DNA from 2 places in the Bradyrhizobium guangzhouense genome. Region 2 is predicted to be linked to the other one. Evidence: predicted binding sites of a transcription regulator. Region 2 holds the regulator's gene; the other holds the start of a gene.

Region 1 (7,066 bases), 2.5 Mb from region 2:
GGCACCGCCGACGTCGACAATCTCTATGCGCGGATCGGCACCGAAGGCCCGCACATTACCTTCGCCGGCCACACCGACGTGGTGCCAGCAGGCGACGAGAGCGCCTGGAGCGTCGGCGCGTTCTCCGGCGAGGTCAAGGACGGTTTCCTGCACGGCCGCGGCGCGGTCGACATGAAGGGCGGCATCGCCTGCTCGGTCGCAGCCGTGCTGGAGCATCTCGCCGCGAACGGCGGCAAGGCGCGTACGGATGGTAAAGGGTCGATCTCGTTCCTGATCACCGGCGACGAGGAAGACGTCTCCATCAACGGCACCATCAAGCTGTTGAAATGGGCCGCCGAGCGCGGCGAGAAATTCGATCATTGCGTGCTGGGCGAGCCCTCCAATGTCGAGACGCTCGGCGACACCATCAAGGTCGGGCGCCGGGGCTCGCAGTCCGGCACGCTCGTCGTCGACGGCGTGCAGGGCCATGTCGCCTATCCGCACCGCGCCTCCAATCCGGTACCTGACATCTCGCGCCTGATCGTTGCGATCTCGGACGAGCCGCTCGACCATGGCAGCGCGCAGTTCCAGGCCTCCAATCTCGAATTCGTCTCGGTCGACGTCGGCAACAAGGCTTTCAACGTCATCCCCGGCGAGGCCCGCGCCCGGTTCAACATCCGCTACAACGACAATCATACACAGGCATCCTTGCGCGAACTGGTCGAGACGCGTCTCGCCAAAGCCTGTGGCAACCGCATCAAGGCCCGCATCGTCTGGGAGCCGTCGAACTCCAACGTGTTCGTCACCAAGCCCGGTCCGTTCACCGATCTCGCCGTCTCCGCCATCGAGGAAGTGACGGGCCGCAAGCCGGAGCTGTCGACATCAGGCGGCACGTCGGACGCGCGCTTCATCTCGAGCTATTGCCCGGTGATCGAGTTCGGACTGGTCGGCCAGACCATGCACCAGGTGAATGAGCGCGTGCCGGTGGTGGATCTGGAGAAGCTGACGCAGGTCTATCGCGGGATACTGACGCGGTATTTTGGGTAGCTCGTTGTCGCCTCGCTCTTGCTCCGCTGTCATCGCCCGACTTGATCGGGCGATCCAGTACTCCGAGACGGCAGTGATGGAATCGAGAGGCCTCAGCGTACTGGATGCCCCGGTCAAGCCGGGCATGACAGCGGCGAGCGCCTCAATAATCCACCTTCATCAGATACAGCCCCTCCGGCGGCGCGACGATGCCGCACGCCGCGCGGTTGCGGGCGGCGAGCGCTGCGGAGAGATCGTCCGCGGTCCAGCGGCCTTCGCCGACCCAGACCAGCGAACCCACCATCGAACGCACCTGGCTGTGCAGGAACGAACGCGCCGAGGTGACGATGATGATCTCGCGACCGTCGCGCGTGACGTCGAGCTGGTCGAGCGTCTTCTCCGGCGATTTCGCCTGGCACTCGGTATCGCGAAACGTCGTGAAATCGTGCTTGCCGAGCAGGCGCTGGGCGGCCGCATGCATCGCGTCGCTGTCGAGCCGGCGCGGCACGCGCCAGGCGTGGCCGACGTCGAGCGCGAGATTGGCGCGGGTGTTGATGACGCGGTAGCGGTAGTGGCGCTTGATGGCCGAAAAGCGTGCCTCGAACGTGTCAGGGACGATTTCGGCCTCGAGCACCGCGATCGGATGCGGACGCAGATGCGCGTTCAACCCGTCGCGGAAACGGCCGGGCGGAAACTGCTTCTCGACATCGACATGCGCCACCTGGCCGCGCGCGTGCACGCCGGCATCGGTGCGGCCGGCCCCATGCACGCGCAAATCGACGCCGGTCATCGCCTTCACCGCCGCTTCCAGCGCGCCCTGCACCGAAGGCAGCGTGTCCTGGATCTGCCAGCCGAAGAACGGCGCGCCGTCATATTCGATGGTGAGCTTGTAGCGGGGCATCTTTTCCAGTTTCGCTGTCATCGCCCGCCTTGAGCAGGCGATCCAGTACTCCGCAGCCTATCCGTTCGACCGAGAAGCCTCGGCGTACTGGATACCCCGCCTTCGCGGGGTATGACAGCGTCAGTTGAATTTGGCGCCGGCCCTCACGGGCACGCCGCGCAGGAAGTCCGCGGCCTGCATTCGGCCCTTGCCCTCGCGCTGAAGCTCGAGGATGCGAATTGCGCCCTCGCCGCAGGCGATGGTGAGCTGCTCGTCGAGCACCGCGCCCGGCGCACCCGAGCCCCTCGCAAGCTCGCAGCGCAGGATTTTCACGCGCGCGTTCTCGAACTCGGCCCAGGCGCCGGGGAACGGCGACAGGCCGTGGATATGGCGCAGCACCGCATGCGCGGGCTTGCTCCAGTCGATCCGCGCCTCGGCCTTGTCGATCTTGGCCGCGTAGGTGACGCCGTCCTCGCTCTGCTTCCTGAGCTGGAGCCCGCCGCGGTCGAGCGCGGCCATCGCGCGCACCATCAAATCGGCGCCGAGGCGGGAGAGGCGATCGTGCAGGTCGACCGCGGTCATGTTGTCGGTGATCGGTAGCCGCTCGGCCATGGCGACGTCGCCGGTGTCCAGGCCGACATCCATCTTCATCACCATCACGCCGCTCTCGGCATCACCCGCCATGATCGCGCGGTTGATGGGCGCCGCGCCGCGCCAGCGCGGCAGCAGGGAGGCATGCAAATTGTAGCAGCCGAGCTTCGGCGCATCGAGGATCGCCTGCGGCAGGATCATGCCATAGGCGACGACGACGGCGGCATCGGCATCGAATGCGCGAAACTCATCCAGCGCTTCCGGCGTTTTCAACGTCTTCGGCGTCAGCACGGGCACGCCGAGTTTTCGCGCGGCCTCTTCAACCGGCGTTGGCTGCAATTGCAGGCCACGCCGCCCGCCCGGCTTCGGCGCGCGGGTGTAGACGGCCACGATCTCGTGACCATGCGCGACCAGCTCGAGCAGCGTCGGCACGGAGAAATCGGGCGTGCCCATGAAGATCAGGCGGAGGGGCATGAGAAAAACCTGCGAACGACGCAATCCACTGACGGTCATTCCGGGGCGGCTCGAACAACCGAACCCGGAATCTCGAGGTTCCGGGTTCGATGCTGCGCATCGCCCCGGAACGACGGAGGGCCTTACTCCGCGCGCTTGGCGGCTTTCTCGAACTTCTTGATGACGCGGTCGCGCTTGAGCTTCGACAGATAGTCGACGAACAACACGCCGTTGAGATGGTCGATCTCGTGCTGGATGCAGGTGGCGTAGAGGCCTTCGGCATCCTCCTCGTGCACCTTGCCGTCGAGATCGGTGAAGCGCACGCGCACCTTCGCCGGGCGTTCGACCTCCTCGTAATATTCGGGGATCGAAAGGCAGCCTTCCTCGTAGACGGACAGCTCCTCGGACGAGGCGACGATCTCCGGATTGATGAAGACGCGCGGCTCCGGCTTGGTCTCGCCGTCCTGGTTGGGCTTGGCGAGGTCCATGGTGATCAGCCGCAGCGGCTGCGCGATCTGGATCGCTGCGAGGCCAATGCCGGGCGCGTCGTACATGGTTTCGAACATGTCGTCGGCAAGCTTGCGGATCTCCGGCGTGACCTTCTCGATCGGCTTGGAGACCAGACGCAACTGCTTGTCGGGCAGGATGATGATTTCTCTGAGGGCCATGGCGGGCGATTTAAGCCGCGCGCGACATCGGGTCAATGCGGCCGGGAACGCGTTAACGTTCTGCTAACCATAAAACTTCAGCTTTCGTTAACCATAAAAATGAGGGGGCCGTTAGCCCCATCGTTCTCTCTTCGTTCGCTCAGGCCTGCGAATCGGCTAGAAGGGCAACATGAACGAGATCATTATCATGCTGGGCGACTGGCCGGTGCGCGGAATCGATGCGCTGATCGGCTTCGGCGCCCTCGTCCTTATCCTGCTCGTCGTGATTGCCGTCGTGATCGCGCGCTCGGGGCGGCGCGGCGCGGAACTCGCGATGGCGAGTGCGATCCGGGCCGACGAGCTGGAAGAGCGCCTCGCCCAGGTGCTGCATGCGCAGAGCGAAGCTTCCGGCCGGGTCGATGCCATGACCCAGACGCTGGCCGGCCGCCAGGCCGAGATGGCGCGGGCGGTCAACGAGCGGCTGGATTCGGTGACCCACCGGGTCGGCCAGTCCATGGAACATTCGACCCGCAACACCATGGAGAGCCTGCGCGCGCTGCACGAGCGCCTCGGCATCATCGACAGCGCGCACAAGAACCTCACCGACCTCACCACCCAGGTCACGACCTTGCGCGACGTGCTCGCCAACAAGCAGTCGCGCGGGGCCTTCGGCCAGGCGCGGATGGAGGCGATCGTCCAGGACGGCCTGCCGAAGGGTTCCTACGAATTCCAGTTCACGCTCTCGACCGGAAAACGGCCCGACTGCGTGGTCTTCCTGCCCGACCAGCGCCCGCTCTGCATCGACGCGAAATTCCCGCTGGAGGCGATGACCGCGCTGCACGATGCCCGCACCGACGAGGAGAAGCGCCTCGCCACGCAACGGCTGCGCGGCGACGTGATGAAGCATGTCAGCGACATCGCGGAAAAATATCTCGTCACCGGCGAGACCCAGGAGATGGCGCTGATGTTCGTGCCGTCGGAATCGGTCTACGCCGAGATCCATGACGGCTTCGACGACGTGATCCAGAAGGCCTATCGCGCCCGCGTCGTGCTGGTGTCGCCCTCGCTCCTGATGCTCGCCATCCAGGTGATGCAGCAGATCATGAAGGACGCGCGCATGCGCGATGCCGCCGACCAGATCCAGACCGAAGTGATCAAGCTCGGTGACGATCTGGGCCGTCTGCGCGACCGCGTGCTGAAATTGCAGAAGCACTTTGCCGACGCCAACGAGGACGTCCGCCAGATCCTGATCTCCGCCGACAAGATCGAGAAGCGCGCCGGCAGGATCGAGGAGCTGGATTTCAGCAAGACGGACGCGCCCGAGGGCCCAAGGCTGGTAGCGACCGGTGCGGGCGAGCTGTTTCCGAGGAAGCTCCAGGCGGGGGAGTAGATTCTGCCCGCGATGCAATAATCTGCTGCTCCAATATCGGTGTCGTCGCCCGGCTTGACCGGGCGATCCAGTATCCCAGAGACGGAAGATGGGCGCACGCTCCTACTACGTCTACATTCTCGCCAGCAAGATCGGCGGCACGCTCTACATTGGCGTGACGAATGATCTCATCCGCCGCGTGGCTGAACACAAATTGCAGTTGGTCGAGAGCTTCACGAAAGAATATGGCGTCGTGAAGCTCGTCTATTTCGAGCAATTTAATGACCCCGAAAACGCGATCAAACGGGAGAAGCGGCTGAAGAAGTGGAAGCGCGACTGGAAGATCGCGCTGATCGAGAAAGACAATCCTGATTGGAACGATCTTTATGCTGAGATTGCAGGTCCTCCATAATTGCGGCCTCTGGAATACTGGGTCGCCCGGTCAAGCCGGGCGACGACAGCTCACTTGTGACGCCCAGAATCTGCTAACACCTCCCCATGACCGCACCCGACGTGACTTCGCCCGCCGGCTCTGATGCCGCTCCGACCTCCTGGCGCGACAGCCTCGCCGTGTACCTGCAACCGCGGGTGCTGATCGTGCTGTTCCTCGGCTTCTCCTCCGGCCTGCCGCTGGCGCTGTCGGGCTCGACGCTGCTGGTGTGGATGCGCGAAGCCGGCGTCGACCTCAAGACCATCGGGCTGTTTGCGCTGGTCGGAACGCCCTACACGCTGAAATTCCTGTGGGCGCCGCTGGTGGATGCGCTGCATGTGCCGCTGTTCACGCGCGCCTTCGGGCGACGGCGCGGCTGGCTGCTGTTTTCGCAGCTGCTGCTGATCGTCGCGATCCTGCTGCTGGCGATGACCGATCCGGCGCGCTCGCCGTTCTACGTCGCGCTCGGCGCGCTCCTGGTGGCGGCGACGTCGTCGACGCAGGACATCGTGGTCGACGCCTTCCGCGTCGAGAGCCTGCCCGAGAGCGAGCAGGCGGCCGGCATGGCGGCTTACGTCGCGGCCTACCGCATCGGCATGCTGGTCTCGACCGCGGGCGCGCTGTTCATCGTCTCCGGCTTCGAGAGCACCGGCATCACCCGCACCTCCGCCTGGATGTGGGGCTATGTGGTGATGGCGGCGATGGTGCTGATCGGAACGATCACGGCGCTCGCCGCGACCGAGCCCGAGCAATCGGAAAGGGCCGAAGCTGCAACGCACGAAGAGACCGCATTCACGCGCGTGCTGCACGCGGCGATCGGCGCCTTCTCGGAATTCCTGTCGCGCAAGGATGCGATCGCGGCGCTCGCCTTCGTGGTGCTGTTCAAGTTCACCGACGCGTTCTCCGGCACCATGACGGCGCCGTTCGTGATCGACCTCGGCTTCACCCGCAACGACTATGCTGCGATCGTGAAGGGCGTCGGCCTTGCCGCGACGCTGATCGGCGGCTTTGCCGGCGGTTTTGTTGCGCGGCGCTATTCGCTGGCGACATCGCTGTGGATCGGCGGCGTGGCGCAGGCGCTGGCCAATTTGACCTTCTCCTGGCTCGCCGTGGTCGGCACCAATCAATGGGCGCTGGCGCTCGCCATCTGCGCCGAGAATTTCACCAGCGCCGTCGGCACCGTGATCTTCGTCGCCTATCTCTCCGCGCTGTGCCAGAACCCGCTGCACACGGCGACGCAATATGCGCTGCTCACCGCGCTCGCCGCGGTGGGGCGGACCTATCTGTCGTCAGGGGCCGGCTTCGTGGCCGACAGCACCGGCTGGGCGCTGTTCTTCGTGATCTGCGTTCTGGTGGCAATTCCGAGCCTGGTGCTGCTGACCTGGTTACAGAAGCGCGGGCATTTCGAGGCGTTGGGGCCGGTGCGGGTTTAAGGCCCGGCTGTCATGCCCCGCGAAGGCGGGGCATCCAGTACTCCGAGGCAGTCGTGATTGTCCGCGAGGCCGCGGCGTACTGGATCGCCCGCCTTCGCGGGCGATGACACCGAAAACGCCGCGAAAGCGTCGCGCTCCCCCCTTACTTCTTCACCAAACTCCACTTCGTCACCACGGCCTCGCTCATCTGGCCGGGATCGCTGGCGCAGGCGATCTCGTCGACCTTGACCGAGATCTCCTTGCCGACGAACGACTTCA
Region 2 (7,066 bases):
GACTACCAGAAGGGTCTGGAGTGGCGGACCGTGAAGATGATCAAGGACAAGTTCAAGATTCCCCTGATCATCAAGGGCATCGCAACCGCCGAGGACGCGCAGATCGCGGTCGATCACGGCGTCGAGTGGATCTATGTCTCCAACCATGGCGGCCGCCAGCTTGATCACGGCCGCGGCGCCATGCATGTGCTGCCGGAAATCGTCGATGCGGTGAAGGGCCGCGCCAAGATCATGGTCGATGGCGGCTTCTGCCGCGGCACCGATATCGTCAAGGCGATCGCCGCGGGCGCCGACCTCGTCGGCATCGGCCGGCTGCAATGCTGGGCGCTGGCGGCAGCCGGCGAGACCGGCGTGACGCGGATGCTGGAACTGCTGGAAGACGAGGTGCTGCGCTGCCTCGGTCTGTTGGGTGCCACCTCGTTCGCCGAGGTCAACAGATCCTGTCTGCACCCGGCCACCGCGACCAATGCGCCGAGCGTGTTCAGCGCGTTCCCGCTGTTCGACCACGAACCCTATCGATACTGACCCGAAAGGACGCAATGACCTCGCTCTCTCCCGGCAGCGCAGATGCGCTCCTGTTCGATCTCGGGCGCGTCGTGCTCGACATCGATTTCTCCAGGGCGATCGCCTGCTGGGCCGGACATGCCGGCTGCAAGCCCGAAGCCATCGTCGGGCGCTATGTGCGCGACGAGGCCTACCGGCTGCACGAGGTCGGCAAGCTCAGCGACGAGGACTATTTTGCCTCCCTGCGCTCTTCGCTCGGAATCTCCATTTCGGATGACCAGTTCCTGGAGGGGTGGAACGCGATCTTCGCCGGCGAAATGCCTGATATCACGGAGCTCCTGCCCCGCGCGGCAAAACAGATGCCGGTCTATGCCTTCTCCAACACCAACCGCCCGCATGTAGACTATTTCTCGAAGCAATATGCCGACCTGCTCGGCCATTTCCGCGAGCTGTACCTGTCCTCCAGCATCGGGCTGCGCAAACCGGATGCTGAAGCGTTCGACCATGTCGTCGCCGCGATGGGCGTGCCGGCCAGCCGGATCGTGTTCTTCGACGACCTCGCAGAGAACATCGAAGGCGCGCGCGCCCGCGGCCTGACCGCGGTCCATGTGACCTCGCCGACCGATGTCGGGAATGCGCTGAAAGCTCTGGGGATCTGACCGCGAGACGCCGCGACCCGGAACTATTTCGCGCGCGGGCATGGAACCAAGTCGCTCTGTGCATTTTTATACAGAGTTCCGGGAACGAATGCCCGCTTCCGGACTCATCAGTCCGTTGGGAATTCTACATGGACTTATCATCGTGTTGGGCAAAACCTACCTCACCAAGCAGGCCTCGCTGCTCGTCAAATTCGCCAAGACCACCTCGGACTCCGAGCTTTCCGCCAAGCTGATGAGCAAGGCGGCCGACCTGAAGGCCCAGGCCGATCCGTTGCCGGACAAGGATCAAGGGCCCAAGGCGCCTGACGTCGCCGAAGATGGAGAGGCGGCAAGGGGAAATCCCATAACGCGGTCGTAGTGCCGCGCGCAGGCTGCCGCTCCTCATACCGGTTTGCCTCGCCCTCCGGATCATGTCGCGACTCAAGCCCTGCCCCAAGCGTAAGCTTCGCGGCGATATAACCCCTTTTGCCTCGGCCTCTCCGCTCGGCTAGAACCTTGCCGACCGAGTCCTTCGATCTTGTTGCGGGAGTTCACCGTGGCCCTCATGCCGGTTTCCGATGCGCTTGCCGCCGTGCTCGCCGGTGTAGAGCCTTTGGCTGAGGAAATGATCGCGCTGGATCAGGCCTTCCATCGCGTGCTCGCGCGCGACGTTGCCGCGCGGCGGACGCAGCCGCCGCAGGACATGTCGGCGATGGATGGCTATGCCGTCCGCGCGGCCGATGCGGCGAAGGTCGGTGCGCAGCTCACCGTCATCGGCGAGGTCGCAGCCGGCCGCCCATTTGCGGGAACAGTCGGCGCTGGCCAAGCCGTGCGGATCTTCACCGGCGGGGTCGTGCCCGCCGGCGCGGATGCGGTGGTGATCCAGGAAGACACCGTCGCGGACGGCAAGCACATCACGATCAAGGAAGCCGCCGTCACCGGGCGGCACATCCGCCCCGCCGGGATCGATTTCCGCGAGGGTGAGGTGCTCCTGCACAAGGGGATGCGCCTGACCGAGCGCGACCTTGCGCTCGCTGCCGGCATGAACCACCCGCAGCTTGCCGTCCGCCGCCGCCCGAAGGTCGCGATTCTCGCAACCGGCGACGAGTTGGTGATGCCCGGCTCGACGCCCGGCCACGGCCAGATCGTCTATTCCAACGGCTACGCCCTGCACGCCCTCGCCCGCAGCGAGGGGGCCGACACCATCGATCTCGGGGTTGCCGCCGACACGCTTGCCGCCACCACATCAGGCATTCGCCGCGCGCGGGAATCCGGCGCCGACATCCTGATCACGACCGGCGGCGCCTCTGTCGGTGACCACGACCTGGTGCAGCGGGCGCTGACCGACGAGGGCATCTCGATGGCGTTCTGGAAGATCGCGATGCGACCGGGCAAGCCGATGATGAACGGGCAACTCGGGCCAATGCGCGTGATCGGCCTGCCCGGCAATCCCGTGTCATCCTACGTCTGCGGCTTCCTGTTTCTGGTGCCGCTGATTCGCGCACTGTCGGGCCGTCAGGTGATTCATCATCGCCGCGAACGCGCTGTGCTCGGCCGCGACGTCGGCGCCAACGACCAGCGCGAGGATTATCTGCGTGCGCGTCTGCAGACGCGCGATGACGGCACGCTTCTAGCTCTTCCCGTCAATCACCAGGATTCCTCGCTGCTTGCGAATCTCGCTGCGGCACAGGCACTTCTCGTGCGTCCGCCGTTCGCGCCGAAAGCCGAAGCCGGCACGCCATGCGAGGTGCTGCGATTGCCCGAGTGAGCGCACCGTTCGCAACCGTTCCGCGAACTTTGTCGCGTTCACGGTAAATTAAGCAGTTGCGGAACATGTATCGAACATATAGTGTCCGTTCATGATTTGTTTCGAGCATGTAGCGGCTTATTGCTGAATTCAGCGTCTCGGAATCGAACGACATCGTCAGGGGGATTTTGGTCGAGATGTTAACGCGCAAACAATACGAGCTCCTGCGGTTCATCAGCGAGCGATTGAAGGAAAGCGGCGTGCCGCCCTCCTTCGACGAGATGAAGGACGCGCTCGACCTGCGCTCCAAGTCGGGCATCCATCGCCTGATCACCGCGCTCGAGGAACGTGGCTTCATCCGCCGCCTGCCCAACCGCGCCCGCGCCATCGAAGTGATCAAGCTGCCCGAACTCCAGGCGGCTGCCGGCAGCCGCCGCGGCTTCACGCCGAGCGTCATCGAGGGCAATCTCGGCAAGGTGCGGACGACGTCGAGCCCGCCCGCTGACGAAGGCGAGCGCCCCGTCGCGGTTCCCGTGATGGGCCGGATCGCGGCCGGTACGCCGATCGAGGCCTTGCAGACCCGCAGCCACACCATCAGCGTCCCGCCCGACATGCTCGGCGCGGGCGAGCACTACGCGCTCGAAGTGCGCGGCGATTCCATGGTCGATGCCGGGATTCTCGACGGCGACATGGCGCTGATCCAGCGCAACGAGAGCTGCGACACCGGCGATATCGTGGTGGCGTTGATCGACGACGAGGAAGCAACGCTCAAACGCTTCCGCCGCCGTGGCGCCTCGATTGCGCTCGAGCCGGCAAACGCCGCCTACGAGGTCCGGATCCTGCCGCCCAACCGGGTCAAGATCCAGGGCAAGCTGATCGGGCTGTACCGGAAATACTGAACCCGTCGCGCGCCGCCGCTGGCGAGCGTGCCTTCATGATTGGAGCGGGCGGTTGTCCGCTCCGGCTGGATAGTCTTTCTGGTTCTGCACAGATTATCCGGCCCCCTCTCCCGCGCTACATCCCCGGCACGCCACAACGAAGCACGCATCGCTTCGTTGCGCCTTTGCGAGACCGAGGAGACCGCCATGCGCAAGTTCTTTTTGATCACCGCCACGATGGCACTGATCGCAACGTCACCGTCGCAAGCCTTCGCTGCGCAGCCGCAGCATCACATTCGCAAGGCGCCCCAGGCGACGAGCGGGCAACTCCGCAATGCCCGCAACGCCGTCGAGCAGCCGGCGCAGCCAGCCTGGCCATATTCGGGCTGGTCGGCACCTGCCGGCCGCTAACGGAGAGGCTCGCGAATGCACGGGAGCAGGCTTTGTTCCTCGCGTGCCTGAAAAAGATATTGTGATGGCAGCCTGCAGACTCAAGCCGCAGATTTGCCCCCAACATCGCATATGATCGCAGGCTTCCACTCTGATAGAGGCCTGCGCCTCAGAAGAGGCGTGGGTGCTCTATCGCTGATGAGGAGCACCCGATGTGTGACTATAGCCTGCATGCCGTCGCGACGCGTCCCGCAGAAGTCGGCGAGACGATCGTCACGACAACGTTCCGCGGCACCTCGACGCGCGGCTTCGCCTCCGAAGCCGACATGTCGGTCGCGGTCTGCCTGCTGCCGGGGACGGAGCTCGCCTTCGCCGACAACGTCCGCTACGACAACCGCTGGATCTGGACGCGCACCATCAATTCGCGCGTCGGCAAGTTCGGCAAGGTCGATCCGCACATTCCCGATCGTCATCACGACGCGATCGAATTCCCGGATGGCAAATACGTCCTGGTGACCCAGCTCGTCGAAGGCCAGCGCGCGACCGTGCTGCAACTGCCGGTGGCCCAGCCGCTCGGTGAGCGCGAGCACAAGCCGCAAGTGACTGCCGACATCAGTCCGACGCCCCCGCGCCTTCCGATCGGCTGAGCCGTCATCCTTGGGCATGACCTCCGCGTAAGCGCGTTTTCGCGTTTGTCGCGCCGGGAAACCGCTACACACTTTTGCGGATCAGGCCTTAGTCCTCGGCCTGAAGGTCGGCCTCGGACGGTGTTGCGTCCTTCGCGCGCGGAGTCGCCGACCGTGGCACGAGGGTCCGTTCAAAATCTCCATCGCCGGCCGCCGCCGGCGACCAGGGGCGGTTTGCGCCCCGTGCCCTCACCGACTGAACCGCAAACCCATCGCCGCGGCGTGTCAGCGCCAGCGCGCCCTGGCTCACCAGACGCGGCCGGTCGACCAGCATCGCACCACAATCCGGCGGCGCAGGCCTTGCCGTCACCACCAGGGCCGCGCGACTGCAATCATCGGCCAGCGCGTCGATGCGCTGCGCCAGCGCGACCATGCGGCCGTCGGCAAGCGGCGTCACGCAGCCGGCATCGTCGCACGACACGCCGTCGCCGAGCGAAGTGCTCGCCGCATCGCGCGGATCGGCGTCCGCCGCAAGCCACTCCTTCAGCAGGAAATTGTCCTTCTTCGTCCTGATCAGATGCAGCTGCCCGTCCCTGCCTCGCACCGCGACGTTCTGGCCGTCACCCGCGATCAGGATGTCGGGTTGCCTGATAGAAAGACCCCAGATGGTCGCAGCCACGAGCACGACCGCTCCCGACCAGCGCAGCGGCGTGCGCAGCAGGCCCATCAGGATCAGGCCGAGGCTCGCAGCGATCAGCGGCGCTGTGCCGAAGGCGCAGACGTGACCGATCGCACCGGGCAATGCGGCCACCCAGCGCGTGACCAAAATCATCCAGTCGATGCCGATCCCCATCAACCACCAGAACACGCCGTCCAGCCCGAAGGGAGCCGCGAGCAATCCGAGCAGCCCGGCCGGCATCACCAGCGCCGAGACCACCGGCATCGCGCCGAGATTGGCGAGCACGCCATAGGGTGTGACGCGGTGGAAATGGAAGGCGGAGTAAGGAGTGGTCGCAAATCCCGCGATCATCGAGGCCATGAACAACATCGCGATCTCGCGGCCGCCCCACAGCGCGATGCGCGCGGTCGCCGAATGATCGGGCGAGGCCAACAGGCTCGGCATGCCGATCTGCACCATGGCGACGAGCCCGAGCGTTGCCGCGAACGACATTTGGAAGCTCGGATGCACCAGCGCTTCCGGCGCGAACGCGAGCACGATAAGTGCCGCCACGGCCAGGGTGCGGAATGTGATCGCGCGCCGATCGACGATGACAGCGATCAGCACCACCGCGGTCATGAAGAACGATCTCTGCGTCGCGACTTCGGCACCGGAGAGCAACAGATAGAACGCCGAAGCGGTCAGTGCGGCGGCGGCAGACCATTTCTTGATGGGAAAGCCCACCGCCAGTCCCGGGACGAGCGCGAGCAGCGCGCGGACCGCGAAGAAGACGACCCCCGCGACGACGGCCATGTGATAGCCCGAAATCGAGAGGACGTGACCAAGCCCCGAGATGAACATCGCGTCGTTGACGGGCGTGGTGATCGCGTCGCGGCGCCCGGTGAGCAGCGCGGTCGCGATGGCGCGGTTGTCGCCGTCGAGCGTGGCGCGGATGCGCGCGTCGATGGCATCGCGCAGGCCTTGCATGATCGCGGCATAGCGTAGCTGCAATCCGCCTGACACCGGCGGCGTCACGATCGTGATCGCCCCCATCGCAAAACCCGAGGCACCGATGCCTTGGAAGAACATGTCGCGCGAGAAATCGTAGCTGCCGGGCCGCAGCGGCGACAGCGGCGGCATCAGCCGCGCCTTCAACTGCACGAAGCTGCCGACATCGGGCGCAGTCCCCTTGCGCACGGAGAGGCGGACGCGCTCGAGCTTCACGTCGCTACGCTGCGCCTCCATCGCGGCGACGCGCAGCACGAAACGGTCGGTGCGCTCGCGGATGTCGCGGGTCTCGACGAAGCCCGACAGCGACACCGAATAAAGCGGCTTTGCGAGCACTGTATGCGCGATGCGTGCCGTCTTCCACGTCGCTGCGGCAAAACCGGCCGCGACCGCCGCGATCATGATCGCGGGCGCAAACCAAGGGCTTCGCCGCAACAGGACCGCGCCGAGCATGAGCGCGGTCGCTGTCGCAACCGTGACCCACAGCACCGGCTCGTGATCGGCGGCAAAATAGAGCGCGATGCCGCAGCCGAAGGCAACGGGCACCCAGGGAAACAGCCGGCCCGCGCCAGCCTCGGCCTTGGCCCATTCGCGCAGCGTGCCGCCGATCGCGGGCC

What was found. The regulator LexA, encoded in region 2, represses DNA repair genes until DNA is damaged. The targets are predictions, from matches to a motif close to TGTTCNNNNTGTGTTCNG.
Region 1: XH91_RS04820 (DNA recombination protein RmuC) is a predicted target of LexA. The motif match lies at 3,719-3,736, and genes of this name have one in related genera.

The regions. Positions count from the first base shown of each region.
Region 1 is NZ_CP030053.1:990,109-997,174, reverse strand. Features, by position in the region: gene dapE (succinyl-diaminopimelate desuccinylase) at 1-1,026, shown strand, start outside; gene truA (tRNA pseudouridine(38-40) synthase TruA) at 1,169-1,906, opposite strand; gene fmt (methionyl-tRNA formyltransferase) at 2,027-2,950, opposite strand; gene def (peptide deformylase) at 3,073-3,597, opposite strand; gene XH91_RS04820 (DNA recombination protein RmuC) at 3,767-4,966, shown strand; gene XH91_RS04815 (GIY-YIG nuclease family protein) at 5,055-5,357, shown strand; gene XH91_RS04810 (AmpG family muropeptide MFS transporter) at 5,444-6,808, shown strand; gene XH91_RS04805 (hypothetical protein) at 6,951-7,066, opposite strand, start outside.
Region 2 is NZ_CP030053.1:3,460,535-3,467,600, reverse strand. Features, by position in the region: gene XH91_RS16760 (alpha-hydroxy acid oxidase) at 1-525, shown strand, start outside; gene XH91_RS16755 (HAD-IA family hydrolase) at 540-1,163, shown strand; gene XH91_RS16750 (hypothetical protein) at 1,306-1,521, shown strand; gene XH91_RS16745 (molybdopterin molybdotransferase MoeA) at 1,699-2,910, shown strand; gene lexA (transcriptional repressor LexA) at 3,087-3,788, shown strand; gene XH91_RS16735 (hypothetical protein) at 3,975-4,178, shown strand; gene XH91_RS38840 (hypothetical protein) at 4,370-4,804, shown strand; gene XH91_RS16725 (ComEC/Rec2 family competence protein) at 4,893-7,066, opposite strand, start outside.